DNA from 3 places in the Rhizobium sp. R86522 genome. Region 3 is predicted to be linked to each of the others. Evidence: predicted binding sites of a transcription regulator. Region 3 holds the regulator's gene; each other region holds the start of a gene.

What was found. Region 3 encodes LexA, which represses DNA repair genes until DNA is damaged. Its sites were predicted from a motif close to TGTTCNNNNTGTGTTCNG; they were not measured.
Region 1: a site for LexA is predicted at 2,130-2,147, ahead of SJY08_RS12915 (energy-coupling factor ABC transporter ATP-binding protein). Genes of this name have one in related genera too.
Region 2: a site for LexA is predicted at 2,062-2,079, ahead of SJY08_RS16400 (DNA recombination protein RmuC). Genes of this name have one in related genera too.

The regions. Positions count from the first base shown of each region.
Region 1 is NZ_JAXHBX010000001.1:2,635,254-2,641,043, forward strand. Features, by position in the region: gene SJY08_RS12900 (antitoxin Xre-like helix-turn-helix domain-containing protein) at 1-357, opposite strand, end outside; gene SJY08_RS12905 (GNAT family N-acetyltransferase) at 478-837, opposite strand; gene SJY08_RS12910 (winged helix-turn-helix domain-containing protein) at 924-2,111, opposite strand; gene SJY08_RS12915 (energy-coupling factor ABC transporter ATP-binding protein) at 2,286-2,966, shown strand; gene SJY08_RS12920 (energy-coupling factor transporter transmembrane component T family protein) at 2,960-3,565, shown strand; gene SJY08_RS12925 (biotin transporter BioY) at 3,598-4,161, shown strand; gene SJY08_RS12930 (DUF4424 domain-containing protein) at 4,244-5,269, shown strand; gene SJY08_RS12935 (methyl-accepting chemotaxis protein) at 5,498-5,790, shown strand, end outside.
Region 2 is NZ_JAXHBX010000001.1:3,388,103-3,393,892, reverse strand. Features, by position in the region: gene SJY08_RS16405 (ribokinase) at 1-750, opposite strand, end outside; gene SJY08_RS16400 (DNA recombination protein RmuC) at 805-2,028, opposite strand; gene SJY08_RS16395 (globin-coupled sensor protein) at 2,326-3,834, shown strand; gene SJY08_RS16390 (globin-coupled sensor protein) at 3,948-5,450, shown strand; gene def (peptide deformylase) at 5,523-5,790, shown strand, end outside.
Region 3 is NZ_JAXHBX010000001.1:1,663,669-1,669,458, forward strand. Features, by position in the region: gene kdsA (3-deoxy-8-phosphooctulonate synthase) at 1-456, opposite strand, end outside; gene SJY08_RS07890 (VOC family protein) at 453-1,346, opposite strand; gene SJY08_RS07895 (DUF1003 domain-containing protein) at 1,367-1,915, opposite strand; gene lexA (transcriptional repressor LexA) at 2,126-2,842, shown strand; gene SJY08_RS07905 (ComEC/Rec2 family competence protein) at 2,836-5,208, opposite strand; gene gltA (citrate synthase) at 5,570-5,790, shown strand, end outside.

The DNA of each region.
Region 1 (5,790 bases), 970 kb from region 3:
GACCGGCGTGCGGCGATCAAAGAGCGGCCCGGTATTTTCCAGCATCGGCCAGCGATCAGCCATGGCATCGACGAAGAGCAGATGCAGCGCCTTGTAGATGCCGGTCAGCGCCGAGATCCGGGTCATCTGATCCTGGCTCAGGGTTTTCGTGACGCTCTCAGGCTTCAACCGTTCCCAGGTGCTGAGCGAGACCCCGAGCAAGGCCGCCGCCTGCTGGCTCGTCAGGTCCCACTGAATGACCAGACGGCGAAAGGCTTTGAGCGCAGTTGCCGAAAGACGCTTCCGATCGGCTTCGATCGAGAAGCCCTTAGGCGGAGCGGCATCCGAGACGGCGTTGCGTTCGACGGCATGGAGCATAATCGGCATCCTTCAAGTGACATGCTAAATATGCGTCATTTGAAGGTTTTTTCAAGTGGACGGCAACACTGGGGCCAACAAAGTGGACATTGTGGAACGCCGGCGGCGGCTTGTCCGGCCTCAGATCACCCGCCGCGCCATGCCGACCGAACGCGGCGCAGTCTCGTCGAAGCCGAACTGGCTGTAGAGGCGGTTTGCCGGCACGTCGGCGATCAGGCTGACATAAGCCGTATTCGGCAGCGTGGCGATGAAGTCGGAGAGCGCCGCCATGATCCATTTCGCGAGCCCCCTGCCCTGATGCGCGGGCAGGATGGCGATGTCGGTCACCTGGAAGAAGCAGCCGCCATCGCCGATGATGCGGCCCATGCCAACGGTCTGGTCTCCCAGCATCAGGCTGACGCCAAAGATCGAGTTCGGCAGGCCTTTTTCCGCAGCTTCGCGGGCAAACGGCGTGAGGCCGGATTCAAGGCGAAGACGCATGTAGTCGTCGACGGCGGGCACACGGGGTTCGATGCGGTAGGCGCTGTTGTCGGTCACGTCTGGTTTTCCTGTTGATTGTGTCTTGATCAGCCGAGCCAGCCGGGCTGCAGGCGCACGGTTTCCATGCCGGCAAAGCGGGCGATACGCTGGAGTTCGGCTTCCAGCTTATCGAGGCGACCGGCCGTCGGTTTCACGCCTGGCTCCAGCCAGAGGCGGCGGACATCGAGAAGACCTTCCCTGCGTTCCGCCTTCATGTCGATGCGACCGATCAGGCGGTCGCCCTCCAAGAGCGGAAAGACATAGTAACCGTATTGGCGCTTCGGCTCTGGCACGAAGACTTCGATGCGGTAGAAGAAGCCGAAGAGGCGTTCGGTGCGGTTCCGGTCACGGATCAGGGGATCGAAGGGCGAGAGCACGCGGATGCGGGCCGGCGGCTCGGGGGCGTCGAGGAGCGATGCAACCCGGTCAGCGAAGGCAAAGGAGGCGCGTGGTTTCCCATCGACTGTTACCAGTTGCAGTTCTTGAAGTTCGTCACGATGGGCAACGATCCAGGCCTTGGCCTCGTCGGGAGTGACGATATCGAAAAAGGCGGCGATCTCGCCTGAGGTGGCGAAGCCGAGGCGGATGAGTGCTGCCCGGCAGGCCCAGTCGACGAAAGTTTCGTGATCGACTTCGGCGGTGTGATGTTCGGTTGGGATCACGCGTTCGGAGAGGTCATAGACCTTCTGGAAACCCTCGCGGCGCGCAATCGACAGTTTGCCGGTATGCCACAGAAATTCCAGCGCCGTCTTCGAGGGATGCCAGTTCCACCAGCCACCGGACTTGTGGTCCTCGGCCTTCACATCGCGGGCCATGACCGGACCGTGGTCACGGATGCGGGCATAGGTCTCCTCGAAGGCCTGATCGAAGCCCTCCCCTCGCCACTTCGCCCAGTTCTGCCGGATGCGCTCTTCACGTCGGACGAAGCGGTGCTTCCAATAGGGGAAGAAGGCCGAGGGAATAACGGAGGCGTCATGCGTCCAGTGCTCGAAAAGCGAGCGATCCTTTTCGAGAAGATGCTGCAGATCTTTGGTCCGATAGGTCTGGTTGCGGGAGAACAGGATCTGGTGATGGGCGCGCTCGACCCACTGGATGCTATCAACCTGAACGAAGCCGAGATCGTGGATCAGGTCGTAAAGCCCCTGACGCCCGAGCGCCTTTGTCGGCGAGCGGGACAGTCCCTGCCGTTCCAGGAAGATCTTTCGCGCGAGCGTGTTGGGGACGGGAATCGTCATGGCTGAGAGGCTAGGACATGTTCGCGGTTTGTTCAATGGGCGAAAACTTGTGGTAGTGGAGAGCTGCCGCGTCAGGCCGCGTCACGGTCGGCATGTTCCAAGACGTACTGGTCTCTGGCACCATGATCTCTGTCGGTCTATAGGATCACGGACTGCCCTCGGAGAATCTCCGCCTTGCATATCCGTTTCGATCAGGCCGAATTGCGCTTCGGCGACCGCGTGGCTCTCTTGCCGCTGTCGCTGTCGCTCGTCGAGCCGCGCATCGGCGTGATCGGGCTTAATGGTTCGGGCAAGACGAGTTTCGCGCGGCTTATTGCGGGCCTCGCCAAGCCGACATCGGGCACGGTGATGCTGGACGGGCTCGATACCGTTACCGACGAAAAGGCGGCGCGGGCGAAGACGGGATTCATCTTCCAGAACCCGGGCCATCAGATCATTTTGCCGGTCATTCGCGAGGATATCGCACTGGGGCCGAAGGCGCGGGGGCTGGCCGCTCCCGACGTGGATCGACTGGTGGATGAGGTCCTCGCCCGGTTCGGGATCAGCGATCTCGCGGCGAGGCGTCCCCACGAGCTATCGGGCGGTGAGCTGCAGTTAGCGGCGCTTGCAGCGGTCTGCGTCAACAGGCCTGACGTCGTCATCTTCGACGAGCCGACCAATCAGCTTGATCTCAAGAACCGCGCCCGGGTGAAGTCGGCGATCGACGGGCTTGCCGAACAGGCCGTGGTCATCAGCCACGATCTCGACCTCGTCGCGGATTTCGGTCGCGTGCTGGTGTTCCATGACGGCGTGCTCGCCTTCGATGGCGCAGGCCAGGACTCCATCGCCCGCTACCGGGAGATCGCCGGATGCTGACGAGCCTGCATGTGGAGGGCCGGAGCCTTCTCCATCGCATCCCCGTCAAGCCGAAGCTTGTCGGGCTGATGGCTTTCGGGCTGGCGCTCTATCTTGTCCATCAACCGCTCGCCCTGACCCTGGCCCTGATCGCCACCGGCACTCTCTATCTGTCGACCGGTGTCGGCCTGTCGGAAGGATTTCGGCGGCTGAAGCCCGTGCTCTTCACGATCGCCTTCCTCGCTGTGGTCAATCTCTTGCTGCTGTCGCCGCAAGAGGTCCTCGTGATCACGCTCAGGCTCGTTGCGATCCTGTTCCTCGCGGCTGCCGTTACGGCTTCCACCAGCATTGCCGACTTCATGGCCGCCGTTACCGATCTTGCCCGACCACTCGAGCGGCTCGGGCTCCTCAAAGCCGCAGATCTCGGTCTCGCGCTCGGGCTGGTGCTGCGTTTCGTGCCGGAGATTGTCGGGCGTTACGAAGCGCTGAAAGAGGCACATGCGGCGCGCGGCATTCCGGTGAAGCTCTCGCGCATGCTCGGGCCCCTCATCATTTCGACGTTGAAGGATGCCGATCGGATCGCCGAAGCGATTGACGCCCGGGGGATTAGGGGTCAGTAAAAACCCCAGAAAGTTTACCGGGGACCCGTTCAATGACCACCAGAGACATCGTGCTCGCCGCCCTCTTCACCGCTATCATCATCGTGCTCGGCTTCATTCCGCCGGTGCCGATCCCGCTGCTGCCGGTGCCGATCACGGCGCAGTCCATGGGCGTCATGCTCGCCGGCTGCATCATCGGGGCGAAGCGCGGTGCGGCCGCCTATGCCCTGCTCGTCGTGCTCGTCGCCGTCGGCCTGCCGGTGCTTTCGGGTGGTCGCGGTGGCCTCAACGTGCTTATGGGCCCGACGGGCGGTTACATCTTCGGCTGGATCATCGGTGCTTTCGTCACTGGCTTCCTCGCCGAAAAGCTCGTGCGCGAAGGCCAGTCGGCTGCCAAGCAAATGGCCGGCTTCTTCATTGCTTCCATCGTCGGCGGCATCGGCGTGGTCTATCTCTGCGGCATGCCGTGGCTCTCGGTCGCGGCCGGCACGCCCTTCGACAAGGTCGTCCTGGGCTCGCTGGCCTTCATTCCCGGCGACCTGGTCAAGGCGGCGATTGCCACGCTTGCAGCGCGCGCCGTGCTCGTCGGCTACCCGCTTCTGCCGGCCCGCGCATAACACCCAGAAAGCGTCGTTCAAGAATCGAAATGCCACCGCTAAGGTGGCATTTTCCGTTCTTGGGTCTGGGGGATTTCGAACCGTGACGACCGTGCCAACACTGATCTTGGCCTGCGCTCTGCAGGCCCTCGCCACCACCGCAGTCCTGGCAAACGACACCATGGCGACGCTGGAGGCAGGCGGCCTCGTCTTCACGCGCAGCAATGAGATCACCATGGCGCGGGAAGATCTCTACATTTCGCCGGAAAAGGTGGAGGTGAAATACCTCTATCGCAATACCAGCAACAAGCCGGTGACGACCATCGTTGCCTTCCCAATGCCGAAAATCGGCGGGCCGATCGAGATCATGTCGGCGGTGCCCGACGAGCAGAGCGACAACTTCATGGACTTCTCGGTCATTCAGGAGGGCGCGGAGATCGAGCCGAACTTGCAACAGCGTGTGCTCGTTCGCGGCATCGACTTCACCGCAGATGTCGAAGAGCAGGAAATCCCGCTGCAGCCTCTCCTCAAGGAAACGACGGAAGCGCTGAAGACGCTGGAACCCGATGTTATCAAGGATTGGCTGGCCAAGGGCCTGATCGCCGACATCAATTACGGCACGGGTGGCGAGGCTTCTCCGGAATATGTGCCCGTCTGGGAACTCGAATCCATCTACTGGTGGGAGACGACCTTCCCGGCCGGCGCAGACGTTGAAGTCGAGCATCGCTATCGCCCGAGCGTCGGCGGGAGTGCCGGTCTCGTGTTCATGTGGGACGGCAAGCCATCGGATGCCTATGCCGAGTACCAACAGCGCTATTGCGTCGATGACAACTTTCTGAAGGCTGCGATCAAGCTGGAGAAGAAGCAGAACCCGGATGCCGGGATCTACTATTTCGAGCAGTGGCTCTCCTACATCCTGACCACAGGCAACAACTGGTATGGACCGATTGGCGACTTTCGCCTGACCATCGACAAGCTGAATCCGGACTCGATCGTCAGCTTCTGCGGGCAAGGCGTGAAGAAGACCGGGCCGACGACATTCGAAATGCGCGCCAAGGACTTCTATCCCGAACGCGACCTCAACATCCTTCTCGTCGTTTCGAACAAGGTGGCCACGCAAGGCCCGTAAAATGGTCGCATTTGCTACCAAATTCGGCGACTGCGGTCATTCGGCCATGTCTTGGTAACGGCTTGTAAAATCGTTTCCGACAGGATTGCCAGCGATCGATCGTTTCCGGTGTCCCCCTGAGCACTCCATGATGGAGGCGCAAACGCCCGAACGGATCATGTCACCGCTGCATCTGGACGCCGGCATTCCGGCTGTCTCGCAATTATCGCGCGCCCGAAAGTCATGATCATGTTCCTTAAAAACCTTTCGCTCAGCAAAAAGCTGATCCTCACCTTTTGCACCATCATGGCCGGATGTTTCCTGGCCTCCGTCGTCGTCTTCCTGCAGGCCTATACGGCCAAGTCCGCGCTGATCGATCAGGATCGCGCGCAGCGCATCGTCAATCTCGTCGATGCCGCGAAGACCGCGATGGCCGAGCAAGCTGCAAACGAACGCGGCTACCTGCTGTTCGGCAGCGAAAGCACGCTTGCCGCGGTGACCACCGAGCGTCACGCCCTTGATGCAGCGATCATCGAAGCGAA
Region 2 (5,790 bases), 1.7 Mb from region 3:
GGTATCTCCTGCGCCGACGGTATCGACCGGCACGATCTTCAGGCCCTTGGTCCGGTGCAGAGTACCACCTTCGGCAGCAATCACGCCATCGGCGCCGAGGGTGACGATCAGGATCTGACCGGTCTTGCCATGCATGTCGAGGAGGATCTGCTCCCGCTCTTCGCCTGTCAGGTTGTCACGGCCGACCAGCCGTTCGAATTCGGTCTCGTTGGCGATGACGATATCCGCAAGCGCCGCCAGGTCTTCTGTCTCCGGGATGAGGGGTGCGATGTTCAGCACCGTCCGGACGCCCCGTGCTTTCGCGCTCTTCAGCGCAGCCTCGACGGAGCCTGCCGGCACCTCCTGCTGCACCATCAGGATATCGCCGTCCTGCATGCCCTCTATAGCGCTCTCGGCCTGCGCAGCGCTGACGGTGCCATTGGCGGCGGGCACGACGGCGATCATGTTCTCGCCGTCGCCCCCCACCAGGATGAGCGCGGTACCGGTCGGGCCATCGACGCGGGCAACGGCCGAAAGGATTGCGCCTGCCTTGTCGAGAAGATCAAGCGCCGGGCCTGCGAACTCGTCGCGACCGACAGCGCCGACCATGCGCACCTCGGCCCCGGCGCGCCGGGCTGCCAGCGCCTGATTTGCACCCTTGCCGCCCGCTGCCGTTGCAAATCCCGTCCCGGCGACCGTTTCACCCGGCTTTGGCAGCCTGGGCGTGGTGGCAACGAGGTCCATGTTGATGGAGCCGAAGACGGTGATCATGAGCGCGGTGCCTCCCTGAATGCTCTAGGCTGTCGCGCTCTTTTGGACCGGGTCTCAGTCCTCGTCAACAACCCTGAGCTTGAGTAGACCCGTGCGGCTCTCGACGGCGCGGCTGGGCGCATCGTCGCCATCCTCTCGTCCGCCGGGTGTCTCGAATTCCATGGCTTCGATCTTGGCGCCGCGTTTTGCCAGCTTGTCCGAGGAGGTGATGATCATCTCGACATCCTTCTGGGCCGCGAGGAAATGGCTCTGAAGCTTTCGCGTCCGGTCGTCCAGACGTCCAAGGTCCTCCATCAATCGGATGACTTCGCCCTGGATCAGGTGCGCCTGCTCACGCATGCGCTGGTCCTTCAGTACGGCCTGAATCACCTGGATGGACAGCATCAGCAGCGATGGCGACACGATCACCACCTTCTGCCGGTGCGCTTTCTGCACAACGCCTTCGAAGTTCTCGTGGATCTCAGCGAAGATCGATTCCGACGGCACGAACAGGAAGGCCATATCCTGGGTCTCGCCGGGGATCAGGTACTTCTCCGAGATGTCGCGGATATGCACCTCCATATCCCGGCGGAACTGCTGTGAGGCGGCCTTCTTCTGCTCCGGATTTTCCGTCTCCCGGATCACGTTCCAGGCTTCGAGCGGAAACTTGGCATCCACCACCAGTGGCGGCGAATTGTTTGGCATCCGGATGGTGCAGTCGGGACGCGAGCCGTTGGAGAGCGTCGTCTGGAACGCATAGGCGCCCATCGGCAGACCGTCGGCGACAATCGTCTCCATGCGCGACTGGCCGAAGGCGCCGCGCGTCTGCTTGTTGGACAGGATCGCCTGAAGGCCGACGACATCCTTGGCCAGCGACTGGATGTTGTTCTGCGCGGCATCGATTACCGCCAGTCGCTCCTGCAGCGTGCGCAGATTGTCATGCGTCGACTTGGTCTGCTCGGTGATCGTCGTGCCTAACCGATGCGTCATGCCATCAAGCCGTTGGCTGATCGACTGATTGAGCTCGGCCTGGCGGCTGCCGAACACTTCGGCCATGGTTGCAAGCCGTCCCTGCATTTCAGCCTGGGCCTTCAGCAGTTCCGCAAGCCGCGCTTCCGCAGCTTCGTCCCGCCGTGCAGTCTCTTCCCGCAATTCGGCGCGCAAACGTGCGGCCCGCATCGTCGCGATGACGATCAAGACGAGCGGCAGTAAAAACAGAAGAGCCACGAGGCCGATGAGGAACGCGGGCTGAAGGGTGACTGAGCCGATGGTCACTGCCGGAATGTCGAGAAGGGTCATGCGCGGGATGATAGCTGATTCGGACCGCGAAAACAGATCAAAGAGTGAACGGACGTCTCCCTTGCCGGGAAGTCACAGGTTGCTATAGCGAAAAAATACGCGCCTTCAGTATGTGACGATAATCAATCCTTCCCCGGAAATCTGGACGTTTTTCGTTCAGTGCGACCGCGATACGCTCGCGAAGGCAAAAATATGCTCTCCCCCGACAACTGAACATTTACCATTTTAGAATTCTCTGAATGTCGCTTATCAGCAATCGCTGATGTTTTTGTGAACCAGAAGAGTGAAGTACCGGCCATGGCGTCGCAAACCGAAAATGCAGATCTGAAGAACCGTCTTCGCTTCCTGGGATTGGACGACAAGGGCAGGGAAACTCTGCGAAGACTTGGACCGCTGATCCGCAAGAACATCGGCGGTGCACTCGAAATCTTCTACGACAAGATCCGCAAGGTTCCAGAGACCGCCGCTTTCTTTCGCAACGACGATCATATCAAGGGTGCCAAGAAGCGTCAGGAAGAACACTGGGGCATCGTCGGCACCGCAGACTATACGGACAGCTATGTCGAGGGTGTCACCAAGGTCGGCAAGGCCCATGCGCGCATTGGCCTCGAGCCACGCTGGTATATCGGTGGTTATGCGCTCGTTCTCGAGCAACTCGTGCATGCGGTCGTTCGCGAACGTTGGCCGAGCCGTTTCGGTCGGCGCAATTCCGAGCAGCTCGCTGAAGAGATCTCTGTCGTCGTTAAGGCTGCCTTGCTCGACATGGACTATTCCATCTCCGTCTATCTGGCGATCCTGGCCGAGCAGCGTCAGGCTGCGGAAGACGCCCGGCTGAAGGCGGAAGCCGAGCAGGCAACGGCGCTCGCAGCCCTGCGCGGCGCACTCGGCAAGCTGTCTGCCGGCGATCTTGAAGCCCGGCTGCCGAACGATCTGCCGGCCAATTTCGCGCAGATGGCCGAGGACTACAATGCGTCGGTCGATGCCCTGCGCGCGACGATTACGACCGTGCGCCATTCTGCCGACGAAATCTTCAAGTCGACGACTGCGATTTCCGATGCCACCGATGATCTCGCACAGCGCACCGAGCAGCAGGCGGCGGGTCTCGAGGAAAGCACTGCCGCGCTGCACGAGCTGACCCAGAATGTCACCTTGACCGCCGATGGCGCGAAGGAGGCTGCCACGGTCGTCGGTGCTGCCTTGACGGAAGCCCGCGTCTCCGAAGAGGTTGTCTCCCGCGCTGTCACCGCCATGGGGGCCATCGAGAAATCCTCCGACGAGATTTCCAAGATCATCGGCGTCATCGACGAGATTGCCTTCCAGACCAACCTTCTGGCGCTGAACGCCGGCGTGGAGGCTGCCCGTGCGGGTGAGGCCGGGCGTGGCTTCGCGGTCGTCGCGCAGGAAGTTCGTGAGCTTGCGCAGCGTTGCGCCAACGCCGCCCGCGAGATCAAGAACCTGATCTCGCAGAGCTCGACACAGGTCGAAGCTGGTGTCGGCCTCGTCAACAATGCTGGCGATGCACTCGGCAAGATCATCGTCCGCATCGGCGAGATCAACGACATCGTCGGCAAGATCGCGCTTGCCGCAGCCGACCAGTCCGGCGGCCTGCGCGAGGTCAACACGTCAGTTCAGTCGATGGATCAGATCACCCAGCGCAACGCCGCCATGGTCGAGGAAAGCTCGGCCCAGACCGCGACGCTGATGGAAGAGGCCGGGCGCCTCGTCCAGGCGCTGCAAGGTTTCAAGACGAGCGGAAGCCGCATGCAGACGTCGAACCCAGGCAGCAACTACCGCATGGCCTCTTAGTCCGGACTTTGCCCGTCACGGTCGCGCGGAAACCGCGCGACCGTTTAGAAACTGTTCAGCAAAGCGTGGCAGTTCTGACTGATACCAGCCAAACCGAAAGTCTTCATCACATCATGACCTCGAACACTCAGAACGACCTCACCGAACGTCTTGAATTCCTGGAAATCGATCAGAAGACGCGCAGCACGCTCGCCGAGCTTCGGCCTTCGATCAAGGAGGTCCTGGGCGGGGCATTGGACAAGTTTTACGCCAAGGTTTCAAAGACCGGGAAGACCGCCGCGCATTTCCGCGATGGCGCCCATATGAATGGCGCAAAGAGCGCCCAGATCGGCCATTGGGACAAGGTCGCCAGCGGCAATTTCGATGAAAACTACGTGCGCGGGGTCACGGCGGTCGGCAAGGCCCATGCCCGTATCGGGCTCGAGCCACGCTGGTATATCGGCGGCTATTCGATGCTGGTTGGCGAACTACTGGCCGGCATCCTGGTCAAGCACTGGCCTTTCCCGTTCGGCAAACAGCATGCCGCCTCGCTCGCCGACAAGATGCGCGCCGTGGTCAAGGCCGCCATGCTTGACATGGACTATTCGATTTCCGTCTACCTGGAAGAGCTGGAAAGCCGGCGCCGGGCGCTCGAGGAAGAGCGTGCCCGTTTTGAGGCCGATCAGGCGATCGCCATGGAGCATTTGCGTCGTGGCCTGGAATCGCTCGCCCAGGGTGACTTCGAAGCCCGTATGACCACGGACCTGCCTGAGAACTTCAAGGAGATGGCAGGGCATTACAACGATACGGTCGATCGCCTGAACGTTTCCTTTGCCGCGATCCGCCGCGCCTCGGAAGGCATTCTGAGCGGAACCGATGCGATCGCTCACGCCTCGAGCGAACTGGCGAGCCGCACGACCCGCCAGGCCAGCGGCGTGCAGGAAAGCTCCACCGCCTTGCAGCAGCTGTCCGTCAGCGTCAGTCAGACGGCAGCCAATGCCGAGCGTGCCTCGCAGGAAGTGCGCGATACGCAGCAGCAGGCGAAGACGTCAGGTACGGTCGTGTCGAAGGCTGTCTCCGCCATGGATGCGATCGAAAAGTCCTCCACTGAGATCTCCAAGATCATCGGGGTGATCGATGAAATCGCCTTCCAGACCAATCTGCTCGCGCTGAACGCCGGCGTCGAAGCAGCCCGCGCTGGCGATGCCGGCAAGGGTTTTGCCGTGGTCGCCCAGGAAGTCCGCCAGCTTGCCCAGCGCTCAGCCGATGCGGCGAAGGAAATCAAGCAGCTGATTTCCCAGAGCTCCGCCCAGGTGAAGGAAGGCGTCGGTCTCGTTACTGGCACCGGTGAAGCCCTGACCGACATCATCACGCGCATCGATGCGATCGACACCTTCGTCTCCGACATCGCGACCGCGGCCAAGGACCAGGCGATCGGCCTCAATGAAGTGAACCAGGCGACCCGCAACATGGATCTCCTGACCCACGAGAACAGCGACATGGTCGAGCGCACGTCGGACGAGACGCGCCGCCTGCGGGCCGAGGTCGCCGGTCTCGTCGAGCAGTTGTCTCAGATCCGCACCCGTGCCGACGCAGCCCCGCAGGGGCGTCGCATGATGGAACGACGGGTCGCCTGATCCGGCTCAGAATCGGAGAAACGGAAGCGTTTTTTCCGTTTCCTCCGTGGGGAAGTTGCGCTAAGGGAGGCCATGACCATCAAGCCTCTCATCATCCTGCCCGATCCCCTGCTGCGTCAGGTATCCGCGCCCATCGAGCGCGTCGATGCCGAGCTCGAGCAGTTGATCGATGACATGCTCGAAACCATGTACGAAGCGCCGGGCATCGGCCTTGCAGCGATCCAGGTCGGCGTGCCGCGCCGTTTGCTGGTGATCGATCTCGCCAAGGAAGGCGAAGAGCCGGCGCCGCTCGTCTACATCAATCCGGAGATCCTCAAGAGCTCGGACGAGCGCTCGGTCT
Region 3 (5,790 bases):
GGGCGCCAGGAACTGGCCCTTCTTGACGTTGATCGCCCGACCGGTCTTCGCCGCAGCCACCAGCAGGTCTGTCTGGCGGCAGAGGAAGGCCGGGATCTGCAGGATATCAACGGTCGGGGCAACGGCGGTGCATTGCTCTTCCGTGTGGATGTCGGTGAGAACCGGAACGCCGAATTCCTTCTTGATGTCGGCGAAGACTTCCATTGCCGTTTCCAGGCCAATGCCGCGCTCAGCAGACAGCGAGGTGCGGTTCGCCTTGTCGAAGGATGACTTGTAGACAAGGCCGAGTCCGAGTTCGCGGCAGAGCTCGACGAGCTGGCCGGCGATCATGAAGGCATGGTCGCGGCTTTCCATCTGGCAGGGACCAGCGATCAAGGCAAAACGGCCCTTCTGGGAGAAGACGGCCTTGGCCGCGCCTTCGCCAACGACGACTTCCGAATTGGGGGACACGCTCATTTCAACTCCTCGAAGGCAAAGGTAACACCCTGCCCCTTCTCCGGCGCGACGACGAGGCGTGCGCCCGTTTTTTGATAGGTGACGCCCTTAGCAGCGAGGCAGGCTTCTGTCACGCCGAGATCATCAACCGCGAAAACCACGGCTGCCCCGACGAGCCCCCGTTCCGAGACCGCCACGTCCTGTCCGAAGTGAAGCCGGAAACCCTCCGGTGTCAGGACATCGACGGACGTATGGGCGGCCTGGATGGAGAGGCCGAAGGAATGGGCCGTGACATCGCGCTGGTCGAGGACCATTTCCAGCAGATATTGGAAGTCGCTCGGGTTCTCTTCGACCAGCACCACGCTTCGAATCCCTGCTGCGCCATTGGCATGTACGAGCAGGGCCCCCCGATCGGTCGGGAGAGGATTGATGCGCTGACAGGCGAAGGCGAAGAAATCAGGCGCGCGCAGGTCTGCGGCAAAGGCGAGGCGGAACGAACCCTCCGCGGTCCGCCCATCCGGAAAACGAAACTGGCGTGCGAAATCAAGCACAGGGCCGGCACTCATGCCGTCTTGGCGATACTGCGAATCGTCAGCCAACGCGTCCTGCGTCTTCACGACAATGCCGGAGAGGCCCTCGCCTCGTCGAAAGCGAAAGGCCTGATCGCGAGCGACAAAGACATTGCCCATGCGCGCCGCTTCCAGACAGTCCTCTCGGCTGCCGACCGCCAGCGGTTCCAGATAGGTGTCGTCAGCGAAGAACACACAGGCATTCTCTGTGCCGAACGGGTGGCGGGCATCCGCCGCAACGGTAAAGCCGAGACGCCCGAGCCTGTCGCGGGCGGTTTCGAGCTCGAAGACCGGCAGGACGAGATGATCGATGGCGCGGGCTGAGGAAATGGGATTGGACATGTTTGCTCTCGATTAATTCTTCAGTCTTGAGAATTGTGCGCCTGGCTTGAAAGGGTCTCGATCGCCTGGCGCAGCGCATTAATCTCCTGGCGCGCCTCGCGCAGCTCTTTCACCACCTCCTCGTCGATCTTGTGGTGCAAGGCCAATACCTCGATCTCTGCCTTGAGATTGATCTCGTAGTCTTTCGCCGCCATGAAGCGATCCCGCTCGGTCTGGCGGTTCTGGCTCATCATGATGATCGGTGCCTGGATGGCGGCGAGCATCGACAAGAGCAGGTTCAGGAAGATGAACGGATAAGGATCGAGCGCACCTGTTGCCAGAATCACCGTGTTGAGGATGACCCAGGCGACCAAAAACAGCATGAAGCCGATGATGAAACCCCAGGAACCACCGACCCGTGCGATGCCATCAGCGACCCGCTGGCCGAACGTGGCATGAGCCAGAAAGTCCTCGCCGGCATTGGTCGACACCGTGCGTCGCTCGCGCGCCCGCTTCAGCACCTTCTGCTCTGCTGACGAAAGATCGGATGACGACTTTCCCAGAACGAGCTTCTCGATATCCTTCAGCATTTACAGCATCCTTGAGGGCGGTTTGCCTGATGTGTGGGGGGCGGATCTGCACTCTCCTCTGCAACACGCCAAAATCCGACAGTTTCAAGACCTTTGTCCGCGGCTATCGCATTTTATCACTGGCTCTTCACAAAAATTTATCCCCTTGCGGAACACAACTGGAACATATAGTGTCTGTTCTGTATTTGTTTCACCTCGGGGGCACCGCATATGCTGACGCGCAAGCAACAGGAACTGCTTCTCTTCATCCATGAACGGATGAAGGAATCGGGTGTCCCGCCGTCCTTCGACGAGATGAAGGATGCGCTGGACCTCGCATCGAAATCCGGGATCCATCGCCTGATCACTGCGCTCGAGGAACGCGGCTTCATCCGACGCTTGCCGAACCGGGCTCGTGCACTGGAGGTCATCAAGCTTCCGGAAGCCTATTCGCCAAGCATCCAGCCGCGCCGCGGCTTTGCGCCGAGCGTGATCGAGGGCAGTCTCGGCAAGACGCCGCCGGCGCCAGCACTGACAAAGCCGCCCGTCGAAGACAACGGCTCGTCCGTCTCGGTTCCGGTCATGGGCCGAATCGCAGCCGGTGTGCCGATTTCAGCCATTCAGAACAACACTCACGACATCACGGTACCGGCGGAGATGATCGGCGCGGGCGATCACTACGCGCTTGAGGTCAAGGGCGATTCGATGATTGAGGCCGGTATTCTTGACGGCGATACGGTTATCATCCGCAATGCCTCGAACGCCAATCCCGGTGACATCATCGTGGCGCTCGTCGACGACGAGGAGGCGACACTCAAACGCTTCCGCCGCCGCGGCGCATCGATTGCGCTGGAGGCCGCCAATCCGGCTTACGAAACCCGTATCTTCCCGCCGGATCGCGTCAAGATCCAGGGCAAGCTGGTGGGCCTCATTCGCCGCTATCACTGATCGGGCTTCGGCCTCGGTCGGACGTTCCTAGTCGGACCCGCAAATTCATGCGTGTTATCGGAAAGGCCGCTGCGCCAGTCGTAAAGTCGGTGCGCAGTCCAAGGTCTTGAGGGTCCGTCGAGCGCTGACCTGACCGTCATGGCTTGTGAGGTGGCGGCTAGGCCCGCGACCTCGAGGGAGCCGGTTGCGCGCTGGCTCGCCTCGGAAATCAGGAGCGCGCCAGAGCGGCAGGTTTTGACGCGCGTGCGCGCCGACAGAACCACGATATCAGCGCGGTCGCAGGCTGCGCCGATGAGGTCCGGGCGTTCCAGCGTCAGCAGCGTGTTGCCGTTCTCCAGTCTGATGGCACAGGCCTGCTTTACGCAGGTGAACTGTTCTCTCCCGGCGGCCTTGAGTAGGCTATAAAATACAGCCTCTGCGAGTTTGCGCTGCTCCTCCGACAGGGTTTGGCCATTACGCCATTCTGGCGCTGGCGGCAGGGGGGCGGTCTCGAGCATCACCGGGCGCCTTGGTTCATCGATGCCGAGCACGGGTCGCCATTGATCGAAGATGAAGGCAGGCGGGCGGGCTCGGTTGATTGCAATGATGGACGTGTCGTCATTTGCGACCCGAATCGCGACCAACCGAGCGTCCTCGCTGATCATCAGTTCGCCACCCGGGGGTCGTGGAGCAAGGAAGGCAGCAGCGAGCGTTGCGACGATGAGAGCCGTGCCGACATGCCTGATCGGGGTTCTGAGTAGCATCAGCAAGAGCATGCCGGCGATTGCGCCGGGCATGAACCATGCCGGCAGACGCGGGAAGACGTAGCCGCCGCCCCAGCCGGAGACGGTGTGAGCGACAATGAGCACCATTTCCAGGCCCTGTCCCATGATCCAGAAGAACGGCGCGTCGAGGCCAAATGGCATGAGCAGCATGGCAATGAAGCCGGACGGCATCACGACCAGCGAGATCAGCGGCATGGCGGCGAGGTTTGCCTCCAGTCCATGGGTCGACAGCCGGTGGAAATGGCTGATGGCAAAGATGGCGGTCGAGACCCCGCCGATGAAGGAGGTCGCCAGCGTCCCACCGACGAACATGGCAAACCCCGCCACAATCCGCATGGCAAGCGAGCGGGCTTTGGGCAGGATCGCGCGCGGTCGCGCCCGCCACCCGGCATAACCGGCAATCAGGGCTGCAGTCGCCGCGAAAGACATCTGGAAGCTCGGCCCCATGACGGTCGAGGGCTGGACCGCGAGGATCGCGGTGGCCGCAAGCGCGAGATTGTGGAGGCTGACAGCCGGGCGGTCGAAGAGGACGGCGCCGAGCATGACCGCCGTCATCAGATAGGCCCGCAGCGCCGAGACCTGGTAGCCGGAAATGAGCACATAGCCGGTCGTCGCCAGAAGCGCGCCGGCGGCCGCGATCTTCTTTACCGGAAAGCGATGCGCAAAAGTCGGCATTAGGCTCAGAAGCCCTCGCAATCCGACAAAGAAGATGCCGGCGGCAAGCGCCATGTTGAGGCCCGAGATCGCAGTGATGTGAGCGAGGCCCGAGACGCGCAGCGCCTCCGTCGCCTCTTCCGACATCGATCGGCGTTCGCCGGTAATGATCGCAGCTGCGAAGGCGCCGGGATCTCCGGGCAGGATGCTGCGAATGCGGTTTGAGATGCGATCCCGGAGCGAGAACAGGGCCGCGTCGAAGCGCGCCCACAGACCCTTTTCCTCCCATGAAGCGGAGGTTTTGGCCTGGGGCGGACCGAGGAAGAAGCCGACAGCGCCGATGCCGGCGAAGTAGCTTTGGAAGCTAAAGTCGTTCAATCCCGGCAAAGCCGGACCTGACGGTGGTGACAGACGGGCGCGGCCGCTCAATTGCTCGCCGATGGCAGCTGGCACATGCTTGCTTCGGGCAAGGAGGGACACGCGTCCCGGCGACCGGCGAATGCTCGGCTCTGCGGTCTGGATCACGCGTAACACGTAACGCCATTCACCGCCCGCCCCCTGCTCCCGTCGCTCGACGACCCCGGTGACCGTGGTGACGAGCGGCTGATCGAGGATCACGGTGGACGCTCGCCGTGTCTCCCATTCGGCCATCAGCATGCCGAGAAGGATCAGGCACATACTCCACAGGACCACATGCGCCACGGTGTCGCGCATCGCCCGCAAAAGTGCAAAAGCCAGGCAAGCAAGGAGCAGTCCGAGGACGATGGCCGGCGGGGGTTGCCCAACGGAAAACCAGATTGCAGCACCCGCGCCGAGCCAGACAGGCACGAAGAGGAAAAAATGCCCGTGCCGACTTTCGTCTGAGACGTACTGTCGAACCTGCCTGAGAATGCGATGCAAAACAGCGCGAGCGGCGACAGCACGGCCGATCGTCGTCAAACCGGGCATTGCGCGTTTTTCGAGTGGTCGAGGCAGGTCTCGCCGGCCCGATATACCACCGGACCGGAGGTGCCCTTCCCCCTGTATTTCCGCTACTTCCCCCATCAGCCATACCCGGCCGGATCTACCCCATCTGCAGACAGAATAAGCGAAAACTGTCAGCAATCAATGCGTGCAACGAATCGGGTTTTCGCCGCCTATCCAGGCTTCAAACGATTAGAACCGTTCGGTTCGATTGTTGCTGTTTTCGCGACGCACAATTTGCCCTTTGGATAGCTTGGCATTAACTTCGGTATCATATAGCTACATCACACGCTTAACCGATGGCGGCTTTTTCAAGACGCCTTCCCGCCAATTCCGGAGGATCAGCATGACGGACAAAAGCGCTTCTTTGAAACTCGGTGACAAGACGGTCGACCTGAGCGTCAAGGCCGGCACGATCGGCCCAGATGTCATCGACATCGGCGCCCTTTACAAGCACACGGGTACGTTTACCTACGATCCGGGCTTTACGTCCACGGCATCCTGCGAATCCAAGATCACCTATATCGATGGCGACGAAGGCACGCTGCTGCATCGCGGCTACCCGAT